DNA from 2 places in the Streptomyces sp. NBC_01142 genome. Region 2 is predicted to be linked to the other one. Evidence: riboswitches for the same ligand, from Rfam matches in the RefSeq annotation. Region 2 holds a riboswitch; the other holds the start of a gene.
What was found. Region 2 has a riboswitch for glycine ahead of gcvP (aminomethyl-transferring glycine dehydrogenase). Riboswitches for the same ligand answer to the same signal wherever they lie in the genome.
Positions count from the first base shown of each region.

Region 1: linked by a shared signal. The riboswitch ahead of gcvT (glycine cleavage system aminomethyltransferase GcvT) and the one ahead of gcvP (aminomethyl-transferring glycine dehydrogenase) in region 2 are both predicted to bind glycine.

Region 1 covers NZ_JAPEOR010000001.1:1,325,190-1,332,202, reverse strand. Annotated here, with positions in the region: gene OG883_RS06300 (ABC transporter permease) at 18-1,019, opposite strand; gene OG883_RS06295 (enhanced serine sensitivity protein SseB C-terminal domain-containing protein) at 1,565-2,353, opposite strand; gene OG883_RS06290 (enhanced serine sensitivity protein SseB) at 2,497-3,267, opposite strand; gene OG883_RS06285 (AAA family ATPase) at 3,385-4,035, opposite strand; glycine riboswitch at 4,196-4,293, shown strand; gene gcvT (glycine cleavage system aminomethyltransferase GcvT) at 4,444-5,568, shown strand; gene gcvH (glycine cleavage system protein GcvH) at 5,630-6,007, shown strand; gene glyA (serine hydroxymethyltransferase) at 6,033-7,013, shown strand, end outside.
Region 2 covers NZ_JAPEOR010000002.1:13,897-20,909, reverse strand. Annotated here, with positions in the region: gene OG883_RS17440 (FHA domain-containing protein) at 1-840, shown strand, start outside; gene OG883_RS17435 (MerR family transcriptional regulator) at 882-1,625, shown strand; gene OG883_RS17430 (bifunctional nuclease family protein) at 1,679-2,152, shown strand; gene OG883_RS17425 (MerR family transcriptional regulator) at 2,321-2,917, shown strand; gene OG883_RS17420 (DNA polymerase IV) at 2,968-4,470, shown strand; gene OG883_RS17415 (PRC-barrel domain-containing protein) at 4,377-4,763, opposite strand; glycine riboswitch at 4,887-4,984, shown strand; gene gcvP (aminomethyl-transferring glycine dehydrogenase) at 5,182-7,013, shown strand, end outside.

The DNA.
Region 1 (7,013 bases), on a different contig from region 2:
ACTCAGCCCGGCAGACGTCAGCGGCGGCTGCGAGGATCGAGCGCATCCCGGAGGCCGTCACCGAGCAGGTTGAACGCCAGCACGGTGACGAAGATGGCAAGGCCGGGCACGACCATGTACTGCGGGTCGACCTCGAAGGAGTCCTTTGCCTGGTCGAGCATTCCGCCCCAGGAGGCCTGGGGCGGCTGGATCCCGACACCGAGGAAGCTGAGCGACGCTTCGAAGATGATGTTGGTCGGGATGAGCAGCGTCGAGTAGACGATGATCGGCGCGACGAGGTTCGGCAGCAGCTCCTTGAACAGGATGTACGGGCCACGTGCCCCCATCCCGCGCGCGGCGTCCACGAACTCCCGCTCACGCAGCGCCAGCGCCTGGCCGCGGACGATACGGCCGATATAGGGCCAGTTGAAGAAGCCGATGACGAAGATCAGCACCAGGATGTGCAGCGGCAAGCCCTCGAGGCCGAAGGCGCCGCCCTGCAGGGTGGCGGAGATGGCGATGGCGAAGAGAAGCAGCGGGAACGCCAGGAAAGTGTCCATCAGGCGGCTGATGATCATGTCGACCCGCCCGCCGTAGTACCCGGCGATCACACCGAGGACCGTGCCGATCGCGTTGGAGAGCACCGTCGCACCGAAGGCCACCACCAGCGACACCCAGGAGCCCTCGAGGATGCGGGCGAGGATGTCACGGCCGAACTTCGGCTCCACACCAAGCGGGTGATCCCAGCTCATTCCACCGAAATCACCCGTGGGCAGGGTCGTGTTCGGGTCGATGAGGTCCTGATGGAACTGGTTCGGGTCGAGCCCGAGCAGCGCCTGGAGCGGTCTGGAGAAGGCGGCGATCAGGATGAGCAGCACCACGACAATGCCGCCGGCGACGGCCACCTTGTCGCGCTTGAAGCGCGTCCAGGCGATCTGCCCGAGCGAACGGCCCTCGATCTGCTGGGACTTGACGCCCTTCAGCACAGCCTCGGGCGCAACGTCGGTCTGCGATCCAGTGGTCTCAATGGGTGCGGTCATCGTCCCTCGTGCTTGCCCGTGCCGGCGGTTGCCGACGGTGCGTTGGCGGCCCGCTCCGGGTCGACGGTGCGGTCGATTTGCTGCCGTATTACCGGTGTTCGGGTGGTTCTGACAGGTGAGGCGTCGAGTCATTGACCTCAACTGCACACACGTCCGACGCCCCCCGCTTGCCGGGAGTCTTCAACGCTCTCGCGATCACCTGCCAGTCCCCACGGGGAATGGATGCGCAACCGTGATGTGGCCAGCCTCGATCCGTAATGCGGACATCGTGATCGACTGAACGGGTTTGGCGGCCACCGACGTGGGCTCAACACCGTCTCCCGGCCCTCACCTTCGGCAAGGTTTGCTGTCGTTCCTTTGCAAAGCCGAGATACGTGTGAGGCCGACGCGTGCCGCGCAGCGGATACGCCAAGGTGGCCCGGGTAGGCGCGCCCAGGCAGGGCGGGTTGAGATCCTCACGATCGCCCCGGATCGGGTGCGGTCGTGAAGAGTCAAGCCCTCAACTCATCGCGGAGGGCGGCCCGGGGAGATCGGCTGCTCCCCGATCAGCGGCCGTGGGGCGGCGGGTAGCCGTAGCCGCCGGCCGCGGGAGCGCCGCCGTGGGCGTCACGGTCGTAGAAGGGCCGGGCATTGGTCCGCAGCCACATCGACACCGGGTCGTAGTCGTCGGACATGGCGACGGTGGAGACCGGCAGCCCGTCCGGGACGGCGGCGATCGACTGCTGCATCATCGCGCGCACCGCCTCCACGGACTGCCTGCTGGTGTCGTACAGATCGAGCCCGATGGCGAGATAGGGAGCACCGAGCACAGGCTGCACCCAGGCGCGGCGCAGGGAGCGGACCGCGGGCGTGCGGTGGGCGTTCTGCGAGAGCAGGGCGTAGAAGTGCGGAATCTCGATGGCCGGTTCGGACAGCCGCAGGGGGCCCGCGGGCATCCGGTCGAGGCCGGTGGCGATACGGCGCAGGTCCAGCCAGGGAATGCCGACGCCGCCGCCCGGGGCGTGCGGGTTGAGCCAGATTCCCCAGCGGTCCGGGTACAGGGCGCGGGCGATGTCCGGGCCGGTGACCACTTCGTGCGCGCGGGTCCAGCCGGAGACGGCGAGTTCCTGGGCGGAGGTCACACAGGGGGCGTAACCGACGCCGTCGACCTCCATGTTCCCGTACTGGGCGTCGGGCGAGCCGGCCTGGCCGTGCCACAGGAGCATCCAGATCTGGCCGCTCGACGGGTCGGCGATCGCGTGCAGCAGCGCCTCGTACGCGTCATAGCGTCCGGGAGTCACCTGGCGCAGCATGTGCTCGACCTGCCCGGCCGCCGCGGTGCCTGACGCACTCACCCTGGGTTCCGCCCCTCTTCGATCGACCATTCAGCACGACCTCCCCACAGCCTGCGGCGTGGGAGGTGCCCCCACCGGGCACACGGTGCGGCGGTAAAGCCATGAAACCAGCTTAATCGGCAGAGCTGACACCGACTTGACGACTACACGTGCTGTCGTTGATAGAAGGGCCGGACCCGCTCCAGCATCCATGCGCCGACGGGGTCCTGTGTCACGTCCAGCAGAACGAGGCTGACCGGCCAGCCGACCTGCGCCCGGCCCAGTGCGCGACCCAGCGCGTCCATCGGGGCGTTGCGGTCGGCGCCCTCCCAGGAGGAGAGCTGGACGCCGATGAAGAGGGTCGGCGAGTCGCCCTCGATGGAGGCGAGCGCGCGGCGTGCGGTCAGTACGACGCCACAGGCCTCGAACTCGCCTGCCGCGGCGGCGAGGAAGTCGACGGGTTCCTCCTGCCAGTCGGGCTCGAAGAGCCGCACCCTGCCGCCGCTCGCGGGTCCGTCGAGGAGCGTGCGCCCCACCCGGCACAGTTCGGCGACGGCGGGCGGGGGCAGCGGGGTGCCGACGGTGCCGCCCGGATTGACGGCGATGCCGAGCTGCGGGGGCAGTCCGCGGGCGAACTCGCGGGCGGGGGCGACGGTGAAGGACATATGGCTGCCGACGCACTGCAGGAACTGCTGCTCGGAGCTGTAGACCGGTACGTAGGGAGCCCCGTCGATCTCCATCGTGGGCAGATCGAGGGCGGGGCTGTCGGGCCCGCCGCCGTTGGGCAGTGGCACCCAGACATGACTGCGCCCGAGCACCTCGACCAGCCGCCCGCCGGCCGAGGGGTTGCCGAGCGAGGCGCCGAGCACCTCTTCGAGCTCGTTCCCCGGCCAGCCGCCGTGCGGATACGGATGGGCGTGCTCCGGTGTCTCCATGTGCTGTCCTTCTCCCCCTGCTTCCCACGGTCTCGCGCTCCGACCCTAACGCCGCCGTGGAGCCGCACCGAGAGCGGGACGGCCCCCAAGCTGCGGGCGGCACGCCGGACGCGGCCCCTACGGGCCCTCGAAGCCGATCCGGGTCAGCGTGCCCGCCGCGTCGCGGTCGAGGAGGACTGCCGAGGCGCAGCCCTTGGGCAGGCTGCCGGACTCCGCGTCGGCGATCAGGCGGCCCACCGCGCGGCGGTGCCGGGCGAAGGCGTAGCCGGAGACTCCGCGGCCGCGCTCGCGCTGGCCCTCACGGGCGACGGCGGGGGTGACATCGAGCAGCACCAGGTGAAGGCCGCTCCCGCGGCGGCGGACCTCACGGGCCAGCCACCGCCGTACCCACGCCTGGGTGCCGCAGTCGTGCACGACGACGCTCTCGCCCGAGCGCAGTACGCGTCGCAGTCCGGCGTAGTGCGCGATCCGTACGAGCGGGCGGTAGACGGCGTACGGCAGCAGCCGCGGCATCCGCGCGCCCCACCGGTCCCGGGTGTCCTGCGAGTCGATTCCCCGGCTGCTGGCCGCCCGCCGGATCAGGGTGGACTTCCCGCTGCCGGGCAGGCCGGAGACGACCACCACGTCACCCGCGGCGAAGTCCAGGCTGCGCGGGCTGCGCCCGGACCGGTCCCTCAGGTCGCGCAGGACGGGCGCGGGCGCCCCGAACAGCCGCCGGGCGGGCACCCCCGCGGTCGTTGCGTAAGCCTCGGGCCGCTGCAACGTCATCAGCCTCCCCCATGTCGGGTCATCCCACCCTTGCCCATGAAGTGTAAAGAAACGGTAATACAGCACAACCGTTTTGCGGCTGAGGCTCGACCGTGGGCCGGACACCCCACTCCCCCACGATGCGTGCAATGATGTGCGCGCCAACTGCATACCGGCCGCTTGAATCCACGCGGGAGAGTCCTGGCCACTGTGTGCGCCGGGCGCCGAAGGAGCAAGTCCCTCCCTTGAATCTCTCAGGCCCCGTACCGCGTGTGATGAGGCAGATCTGAAAAGCGAGCCGCTGTCGAGTGGCTCCACCCAAGGTGCAAGTCACGACCATCATGACGTGTGGTCGCGGCGAACCTCTCAGGTTCCGATGACAGATGGGGAGGATTGTCCTCGCCGGCCATTGCCCTGGGAGTCACATCTATGAGCAACGCCCCCCGTCTGACCGCCCTCGATGCCGTGCACCGTTCGCTGGGCGCGACCATGACCGACTTCGCGGGCTGGGACATGCCGCTGCGGTACGGCAGCGAGCGCGACGAGCACAACGCCGTCCGTACCAAGGCCGGTCTTTTCGACCTCTCCCACATGGGTGAGATCACCGTCACCGGACCGCAGGCCGCCGCGCTGCTCGACTACGCGCTGGTCGGCAACATCGGCGGCGTCGCCGTCGGCCGCGCCCGCTACACCATGATCTGCCGCCCGGACGGCGGAATCCTCGACGACCTGATCGTCTACCGCCTCGGCGGGAGCGAGACCCCCGAATACCTCGTCGTCGCCAACGCGGGCAACGCCCAGGTGGTGCTCGACGCCCTCACGGAGCGGGCGGCCGGTTTCGACGCCGAGGTCCGCGACGACCGTGACGCGTACGCGCTGATCGCCGTCCAGGGCCCCGAGTCCCCCGGCATCCTGAAGTCGCTGACCGACGCCGACCTCGACGGGCTGAAGTACTACGCGGGTCTGCCCGGCACGGTGGCCGGAGTTCCCGCGCTGATCGCCCGTACGGGCTACACCGGCGAGGACGGCTTCGAACTCTTCGTCGAGCCGCAGCACGCCGAGAAGCTCTGGGTGGCGCTGACCGAGGCCGGCGCCCCGGCCGGTCTGATCCCCTGCGGCCTCTCCTGCCGCGACACGCTGCGCCTGGAGGCGGGCATGCCGCTGTACGGGCATGAGCTGACGACCGCGCTGACGCCCTTCGACGCCGGTCTCGGCCGGGTCGTCAAGTTCGAGAAGGAAGGCGACTTCGTCGGGCGTACGGCTCTGACGGCCGCCGCCGAGCGCGCCGAGTCCAGCCCGCCGCGCAAGCTCGTCGGCCTGATCGCCGAGGGGCGCCGCGTTCCCCGCGCCGGCTACCAGGTCGTCGCCGGCGGCCAGGTCGTCGGCGAGGTCACCTCGGGCGCGCCGTCGCCCACGCTGGGCAAGCCGATCGCCATCGCATACGTGGACGCGGCGCACGCCGCGCCGGGCAGCGAGGGCGTCGGCGTCGACATCCGCGGCGCCCACGAGCCGTACGAGGTCGTCGCGCTGCCGTTCTACAAGCGCCAGAAGTGACCTTCAGTACTCTCCCTTGCCCGTTTCCCAGCACTCCCCCGCGTACAGGAGAATTCAGCTCATGAGCAACCCCCAGCAGCTGCGCTACAGCAAGGAGCACGAGTGGCTGTCGGCCGCCGAGGACGGCGTGTCGACGGTCGGTATCACCGAGCACGCGGCCAACGCGCTCGGCGATGTCGTGTACGTCCAGCTCCCGGTGGTCGGCGACACGGTGACCGCGGGCGAGACCTGCGGTGAGCTGGAGTCGACCAAGTCGGTCAGCGATCTGTACTCCCCGGTCAGCGGTGAGATCACCGAAGCCAACGAGGACGTCGTCAACGACCCGTCGCTGGTGAACTCCGCCCCCTTCGAGGGCGGCTGGCTCTTCAAGGTGCGCGTCAGCGGGGAGCCGAAGGATCTGCTCTCCGCGGACGAGTACTCCGAGTTCTCCGGTAACTGAGCCCACGACCACGACAGGGATCGAGATGTCGCTTCTCAACACCCCGCTCCACGAGCTGGACCCGGATGTCGCCGCTGCTGTCGACGCCGAGCTCCACCGTCAGCAGTCCACCCTCGAGATGATCGCCTCGGAGAACTTCGCTCCGGTCGCGGTCATGGAGGCCCAGGGCTCCGTCCTCACCAACAAGTACGCCGAGGGCTACCCGGGCCGCCGCTACTACGGCGGCTGCGAGCACGTCGATGTCGTCGAGCAGATCGCCATCGACCGCATCAAGGCGCTGTTCGGCGCCGAGCACGCCAACGTCCAGCCCCACTCGGGCGCCCAGGCGAACGCGGCCGCGATGTTCGCGCTGCTCAAGCCGGGCGACACGATCATGGGTCTCAACCTCGCCCACGGCGGGCACCTGACCCACGGCATGAAGATCAACTTCTCCGGCAAGCTCTACAACGTGGTCGCGTACCACGTGGACCTCGAGACCGGTCAGGTCGACATGGCCGAGGTCGAGCGCCTCGCCAAGGAGTCCCGCCCGAAGCTGATCGTGGCCGGCTGGTCGGCGTACCCGCGTCAGCTGGACTTCGCCGCCTTCCGCCGGATCGCGGACGAGGTCGGCGCGTACCTGATGGTCGACATGGCCCACTTCGCGGGTCTCGTCGCCGCCGGTCTGCACCCCAACCCGGTGCCGCACGCCCATGTCGTCACCACCACCACGCACAAGACCCTCGGCGGTCCGCGCGGCGGTGTGATCCTGTCGACGCAGGAGCTCGCCAAGAAGATCAACTCCGCGGTCTTCCCCGGTCAGCAGGGCGGTCCGCTGGAGCACGTCATCGCGGCGAAGGCGGTCTCCTTCAAGATCGCGGCCTCCGAGGAATTCAAGGAGCGCCAGCAGCGCACGCTGGACGGTGCCCGCATCCTCGCCGAGCGCCTCGTCCAGGCCGACGTGACCGAGCACGGCGTCTCCGTCCTCTCCGGCGGCACGGACGTCCACCTGGTCCTCGTCGACCTGCGC
Region 2 (7,013 bases):
AAGTTGTTTGGGAAGTTGTTCGGCAAGAGCGCACGCGAGGACGGCGGCAACGCCAAGCATCGCGCGCCGCGCCATGGCCAGGGTGAGGAGCAGGGTGCTGAGCGGCCGCTCTTCCGGGATGAGGTTGCTGGTCCGGGCGGTGACAATTCGGGCGGCCAGGGCGCGTCGTCTGTTGACCCTGCCGGTCCCGGCCGCATAGGTTTCGGGGAACCATCAACCTCAAGTACGGGTGGAGGGTTTGCCTCCGATCCGTATGCGACCAATCCCCACGCGGGGCAGCCGCGGCAGGAGGATCCGTCCATGTCGGCCTTGCCGGTTTGTACGAGGTGCGGGCACCGCAACGCCGAGGCCAGTCGGTTCTGCTCCAACTGCGGCGCGCCGCTGCGGGGCGGGGCGCCCGCGGAGCGCGCCTCGGAGACGACCTCGACCATCTCCATCTCCGGCATCGAGGCCTACGACTCGGAGGTGACGGGCCAGACCGCCCTGCCTTCGCTCTCTCCGGAGGCCCAGGCGGCCGTCGACGCCCTGCCGCTCGGTTCGGCACTCCTGGTGGTGCGCCGCGGGCCGAATTCGGGCAGCCGCTTCCTGTTGGACGGCGAGCTGACCACGGCCGGCCGCCACCCGCAGAGCGACATCTTCCTCGACGACGTGACCGTGTCGCGGCGGCATGTGGAGTTCCGCAGGGGCCCGGACGGCCGCTTCACCGTCTCCGACGTGGGCAGCCTCAACGGCACGTATGTCAACCGTGAGCGGATCGACTCCGTCGTTCTGTCCAACGGTGACGAGGTTCAGATCGGCAAGTACCGGCTGGTCTTCTACGCAAGCCAGCGGGGCGTGTGACCCTTCCCCGGACTCCGTCCGGGGGGACCCCAGGAAGGTACATGCTGCGAACACCGACGGGCGGTGCCGGTCACGGCACCGCCACCTCGGGCGAGCGGCTGATGAGCATCGGTTCGGTGCTCGGCCAGCTGCGCGACGAGTTTCCCGAAGTCACGATCTCCAAGATCCGCTTCCTGGAGGCGGAAGGGCTGGTCGAGCCGCGCCGGACGCCCTCGGGGTATCGCAAGTTCAGCCCGGAAGACGTGGAGCGGCTGGCTCAGATCCTGCGGATGCAGCGGGACCACTATCTTCCGCTGAAGGTCATCCGGGAGCACCTGGACGCACTGGTCCGCGGCGACCAGGTGCAATTGCCTGCCCAGGCGCCGCAGCGGGAACTGCTCGATGCCTCCTGGGAGTCCGAGTCCGAGCGTCCGACCGCTGCCCGGGTGGGCCGGGCGGAGCTCCTGGCCGCCGCGGAGGCGAGCGAGGAGGAGCTGGCCGAGTGGGAGGCGTACGGCCTTCTTGCGTCCGATCAGGACGGTGGCTACGACTCCGAATCGGTGACCGTAGCCAGACTTGTCGCGGACCTGGGGAGATTCGGCCTCGAGCCGCGGCATCTGCGCGTCATGAAGGCTGCGGCCGAGCGTGAGGCCGGGCTGGTCGAGCAGGTGGTGGCACCGCTGCGGCGGCACCGTAATCCGCAGACCAGGGCACATGCCGAGGCGACCACGAAAGAGCTTGCGGCGCTCGCCGTACGGCTGCATGCGGCACTGGTGCAGACGGCACTCGGAGTACGGCTGCACTGATCTTGGGGGAGCCCGACTACCCAAACCGGCCGGGCACGACCTAGGGTTGCTGTGTGAACGAGCTCGACGTTGTGGGTGTCCGGGTGGAAATGCCCTCCAACCAACCGATCGTGCTCCTGCGTGAAGTGGGAGGCGACCGGTACCTCCCCATCTGGATCGGTCCCGGGGAGGCGACCGCCATTGCCTTTGCCCAGCAGGGCATGGCACCTGCCAGGCCGCTGACCCATGACCTCTTCAAGGACGTGCTGGAGGCGGTGGGCCAGGAGCTCACCGAAGTCCGCATCACGGACCTGCGCGAAGGGGTTTTCTACGCGGAGCTGGTCTTTGCCAGCGGAGTCGAGGTGAGCGCCAGGCCGTCCGATGCCATAGCGCTTGCGCTGCGCACCGGTACGCCGATCTACGGCAGTGACGGGGTGCTCGACGACGCCGGGATTGCCATCCCGGACGAACAGGAGGACGAGGTGGAGAAGTTCCGCGAGTTCCTCGACCAGATCTCGCCGGAGGACTTCGGCACCAACAGCCAGTGACCGCCGAGCCGGGCGCCGTTAGCGCATTCGAGTAGCCTTTCCCCGAATAGGGGCACGGGAAACCACTCTCAGGGTGATTATCACTCGGCGTGCCGAGTGTGGCGATCGTTGACGCGCCCCTGGTGACTGCCTACCGTCGAGAGGGCAGGTCTAGGACGGAGGGTCGGCGTGAGAAGCAGCGGCGACGGTACGGTTGGGGGCACCCCCGGACGAAGTCTGGGGGAGGGCGGGCCGTATCCGCTTCACGAGAGTGCGGCCGACCCCTGTGCGGAGACAATCGGCTACCGGGGACCGACCGCGTGTGCGGCGGCGGGCATCACCTATCGGCAGCTCGACTACTGGGCCCGTACGGGTCTGGTCGAGCCCAGCGTGCGGCCTGCGTACGGCTCCGGTACCCAACGGCTCTACAGCTTCCGCGATGTGGTCGTCCTCAAGATCGTCAAGCGTTTCCTGGACACGGGCGTCGCGCTGCAGAACATCCGCACCGCGGTGCAGCATCTGCGGGCCCGCGGCTTCAGCGACCTCGAGCGGATGACGCTCATGAGTGACGGCGCGACGGTCTACGAGTGCTCCTCGCCCGACGAGGTGGTCGACCTGCTCCAGGGCGGCCAGGGGATCTTCGGGATCGCCGTGGGCGTGGTGTGGCGGGATGTGGAGGCAGCGTTGTCGCAGCTGCACGGCGAGCGCATCGACACCGGCGAGACCCTGGTCGGGAACAACCCCGCCGACGAGCTGGCCAGGCGCAGACGCGACCGGGCAGTCTGAGCGGAATTCATTCGGCGCCGTTGTCAGTGGCGTAGGGCAGCATCGGTCGTGTGAGAACCGCGCCGACGATTCTGCATCTGGACATGGATGCCTTCTTCGCCGCCGCCGAACAGGCGGCGAAGCCGAGTCTGCGCGGAAAACCGGTGGTGGTCGGCGGGCTGGGGCCGCGCGGAGTCGTGGCCACCGCCTCGTACGAGGCCAGACGCTTCGGGGTGCACTCGGCGATGCCGATGGCGCAGGCCAGACGGCTGGCACCCAATGCCGCCTATCTCGTGCCGCGCTTCTCCCTGTACCGCACAGTCAGCGAGCAGGTGATGGAGCTCCTGGGCAGCCTCTCGCCGCTCGTGGAGCCGCTGAGCCTGGACGAGGCCTTCGTGGACCTGGAAGCAGGGGGCACGGCCGATGACGCCCGGTCCGCCCGGGAGACCGGTGAGCGGCTGCGTACGGACATCCGTGCTGTCACCGGGCTCACCGGGTCCGTCGGGCTCGCCGGTTCCAAGATGCTCGCGAAGATCGCCTCCGAGCAGGCCAAGCCCGACGGGCTGGTGCTCATAGAACCGGGCACGGAGCGGGAAATGCTCGGGCCGATGCCGGTGCGGACGCTGCCCGGGGTGGGGCCGGCGACCGGGGAGCATCTGCGGCGGGCCGGCATGACCACGATCGCGGACCTGGCGGAGGCGGGCGAGGACGAGCTCGTACGGTTGCTGGGCAGGGCCCACGGGGCCTCACTGTTCCGGATGGCCCTCGGGCACGACGACCGGCCGGTGGTGGCCGAGCGGGATGCGAAGTCGGTGTCGGTGGAGGACACCTTCGACGTGGATCTGCACGACCGGGTGCGGGTGCGGATCGAGGTGGAGCGGCTCGCCGAGCGATGTGTAGCCCGGCTGCGGGCCTCCGGGCACTCGGGCCGGACCATTGTGCTGAAGGTGCGGCGCTACGACTTCTCGACGCTGACACGCTCGGAGACGCTGCGCGGGCCGACGGACGACCCCGGGGTGGTGCGGGAGGCCGCCGGGCGGCTGCTGGAGGCCGTGGACACCACGGGCGGGGTGCGGCTGCTGGGGGTCGGTGTGACCGGGCTGGCCGACTACACCCAGGAGGATCTCTTCGCGCAGGCCGCCGCCGGTGAGCACGCCATGGCCGCGGAGGCGGAGGCGCGGGCCGGAGCGGGGGAGGAGGGCGAGCCGGAGGCGCCCGAGAGCCAGGAAGCGGGGGGAGCGGTCACTGCGGAGCCCGAGGCGCTCGCCGAGCGGCGCTGGCCGGCCGGACACGACGTACGGCATGCGGAGTACGGGGCGGGGTGGGTGCAGGGCAGTGGGGTGGGGCGGGTCACCGTGCGGTTCGAGGAGCCGGGGTCGGAGCCGGGGCGCGTACGCACCTTCCGGGTGGACGACCCCGACCTGGAGGCGGCCGAGCCGTTGCCGCTGGTGGCGCTGCCCCCGGCGGCCGGTGGCCCCGGTCAGTCGTCCTGGCCGGCCAGCCGCCCGAAGTCCCGGTCGGAGCCGGAGGAGGGGGTGGGCGTCTCGGGGGGCTCGGAGAGTTCGAGGCCGTAGTGGTGGTAGAGCTGGAGCTCCTGCTCGGGCGAGAGATGGCGGCCGACGCCGAAGTCCGGGGCATCCTTGATCAGCGCGCGTTCGTACGGGACGTGGAGGGTGTTGTCGACGAGCTCGCTGGGCTCGAGCGGGACGAAGGCGTCACGGCTGAACAGGCCGGTGCGCACAGCAGCCCACTCGGGCGCCCCGGTGGCGTCGTCCAGATACACCTCGTCCACAGTCCCGATCTTGCTGCCATTGCGGTCGAACGCCTTGCGGCCGATCAGGCTGCGCGGATCGATATCGGTCTGCACGGTCCCTCCTACAGGTCGCATTGCTCGCAACTGCTCTGTGAATACTACAAAAGTGCACATCCTGGGCGTCGGCCACTCGAGGGATCGCCGAGGGGGCGCGCTGGTAGGCTGGCAGACGGCTGCTGACCCTGTGCGGGAGAGTCCTCCGGTGAAACTGCCGGCGGCGCCGAAGGAGCAAATCCTCCCCGGAATCTCTCAGGCCCCTGTACCGCACGGACGAGGTCACTCTGGAAAGCAGGGCGGGCGTCGGACGGCATCCGCTCTCACCGACGGTGAAAGCCGGAGCGTCGTATGCGCGAAAACGCGTGTGCGGACGGTCCGGTGAAGCTCTCAGGTTGAGATGACAGAGGGGGAGGCCGTCCGGGCATCCGCGCCGTGGTGCCCCTCGCAGGTCGTGTCAGACCAGGAGGCCTCCTTAATGACCGCCAACCGCATTTCGCTCTCCCAGCTGGAGCGAGGCACCCCCTTCGAGCAGCGCCACATCGGGCCCGATGCCGAGGCCCAGGCGAAGATGCTCGCGCAGGTGGGCTACGGCTCGCTCGACGAGCTGACCGCCGCCGCGGTGCCTGATGTGATCAAGAGCACGGAGGCGCTGAACCTCCCGGACGCGCGCACCGAGGCCGAGGTTCTCGCCGAACTGCGCACCCTCGCCGACCGCAACCAGGTGCTGGCACCGATGATCGGGCTCGGCTACTACGGCACCTTCACGCCGCCGGTCATCCTGCGCAACGTCATGGAGAACCCGGCCTGGTACACGGCGTACACGCCCTACCAGCCGGAGATCTCGCAGGGCCGTCTCGAGGCGCTGCTCAACTTCCAGACGGTGGTCGCCGACCTGACCGGCCTGCCCACCTCCGGCGCCTCACTGCTCGACGAGGGCACGGCTGCCGCCGAGGCCATGTCGCTGGCCCGGCGGGTCGGCAAGGTCAAGAACGGCGTCTTCCTGATCGACGCCGACGCGCTGCCGCAGACTCTGGCCGTGATCGAGACCCGCGCCGAGCCGACCGGTGTCGAGATCGTCACCGCGGACCTGAGCGAGGGCATCCCGGCCGAGATCGCCGAGCGCGGCGTCTTCGGCGTGCTGCTGCAGTACCCGGGCGCCTCCGGAGCCGTGCGGGACCTCAAGCCCGTCATCGAGCAGGCCCACGAGCTCGGCGCGATCGTGACCGTCGCCGCCGACCTGCTGGCGCTGACCCTTCTCACCTCGCCCGGCGAGCTCGGCGCGGACATCGCGGTCGGCACCACTCAGCGCTTCGGCGTCCCGATGGGCTTCGGCGGTCCGCACGCCGGCTACATGGCCGTCCGTGAGAAGTTCGCGCGCAGCCTGCCCGGCCGGCTCGTCGGCGTCTCCGTGGACGCGGACGGCAACAAGGCCTACCGGCTCGCGCTGCAGACCCGCGAGCAGCACATCCGCCGGGAGAAGGCCACCAGCAACATCTGCACGGCCCAGGTGCTGCTCGCCGTCATGGCGGGCATGTACGCCGTCTACCACGGTCCCGACGGCCTCCGGGGGATCGCCCGACGCACCCACCGCTTTGCGACGCTGCTCGCCGAGGGGCTCAAGGCCGGCGGTGTCGAGGTCGTGCACGGTTCGTACTTCGACACGCTGACCGCCCGCGTGCCCGGCAAGGCCGCCGAGGTGGTCGCCGCCGCCCGTGAGGGCGGGGTCAACCTCCACCTCGTCGACGCCGACCACCTCTCCATCGCCTGCGACGAGACCACCGGACGCAGCCAGCTGGCCGCCGTCTGGACCGCCTTCGGCGTCGAGGCCGACATCGAGGCACTGGACGAGGCCGCGGCGGACGCGCTGCCCCGGGACCTGCTGCGCAGCGACGACTACCTGACCCACCCCGTCTTCCACCAGCACCGCTCCGAGACCGCGATGCTGCGCTACCTGCGCAAGCTCGCCGACCGTGACTACGCGCTGGACCGCGGCATGATCCCGCTCGGCTCCTGCACCATGAAGCTGAACGCGACCACCGAGATGGAGCCGGTCACCTGGCCGGAGTTCGGGGCGATGCACCCCTTCGCGCCGGTCGAGCAGGCCGCCGGGTACCTCACGCTCATCCGCGAGCTGGAGGAACGTCTCGCCGAGGTCACCGGGTACGACGCGGTGTCCATCCAGCCCAACGCAGGCTCGCAGGGCGAGCTCGCCGGCCTGCTGGCCGTACGCGCGTACCACCGCGCCAACGGCGACACCCAGCGCACCATCTGCCTCATCCCCTCCTCCGCGCACGGCACCAACGCCGC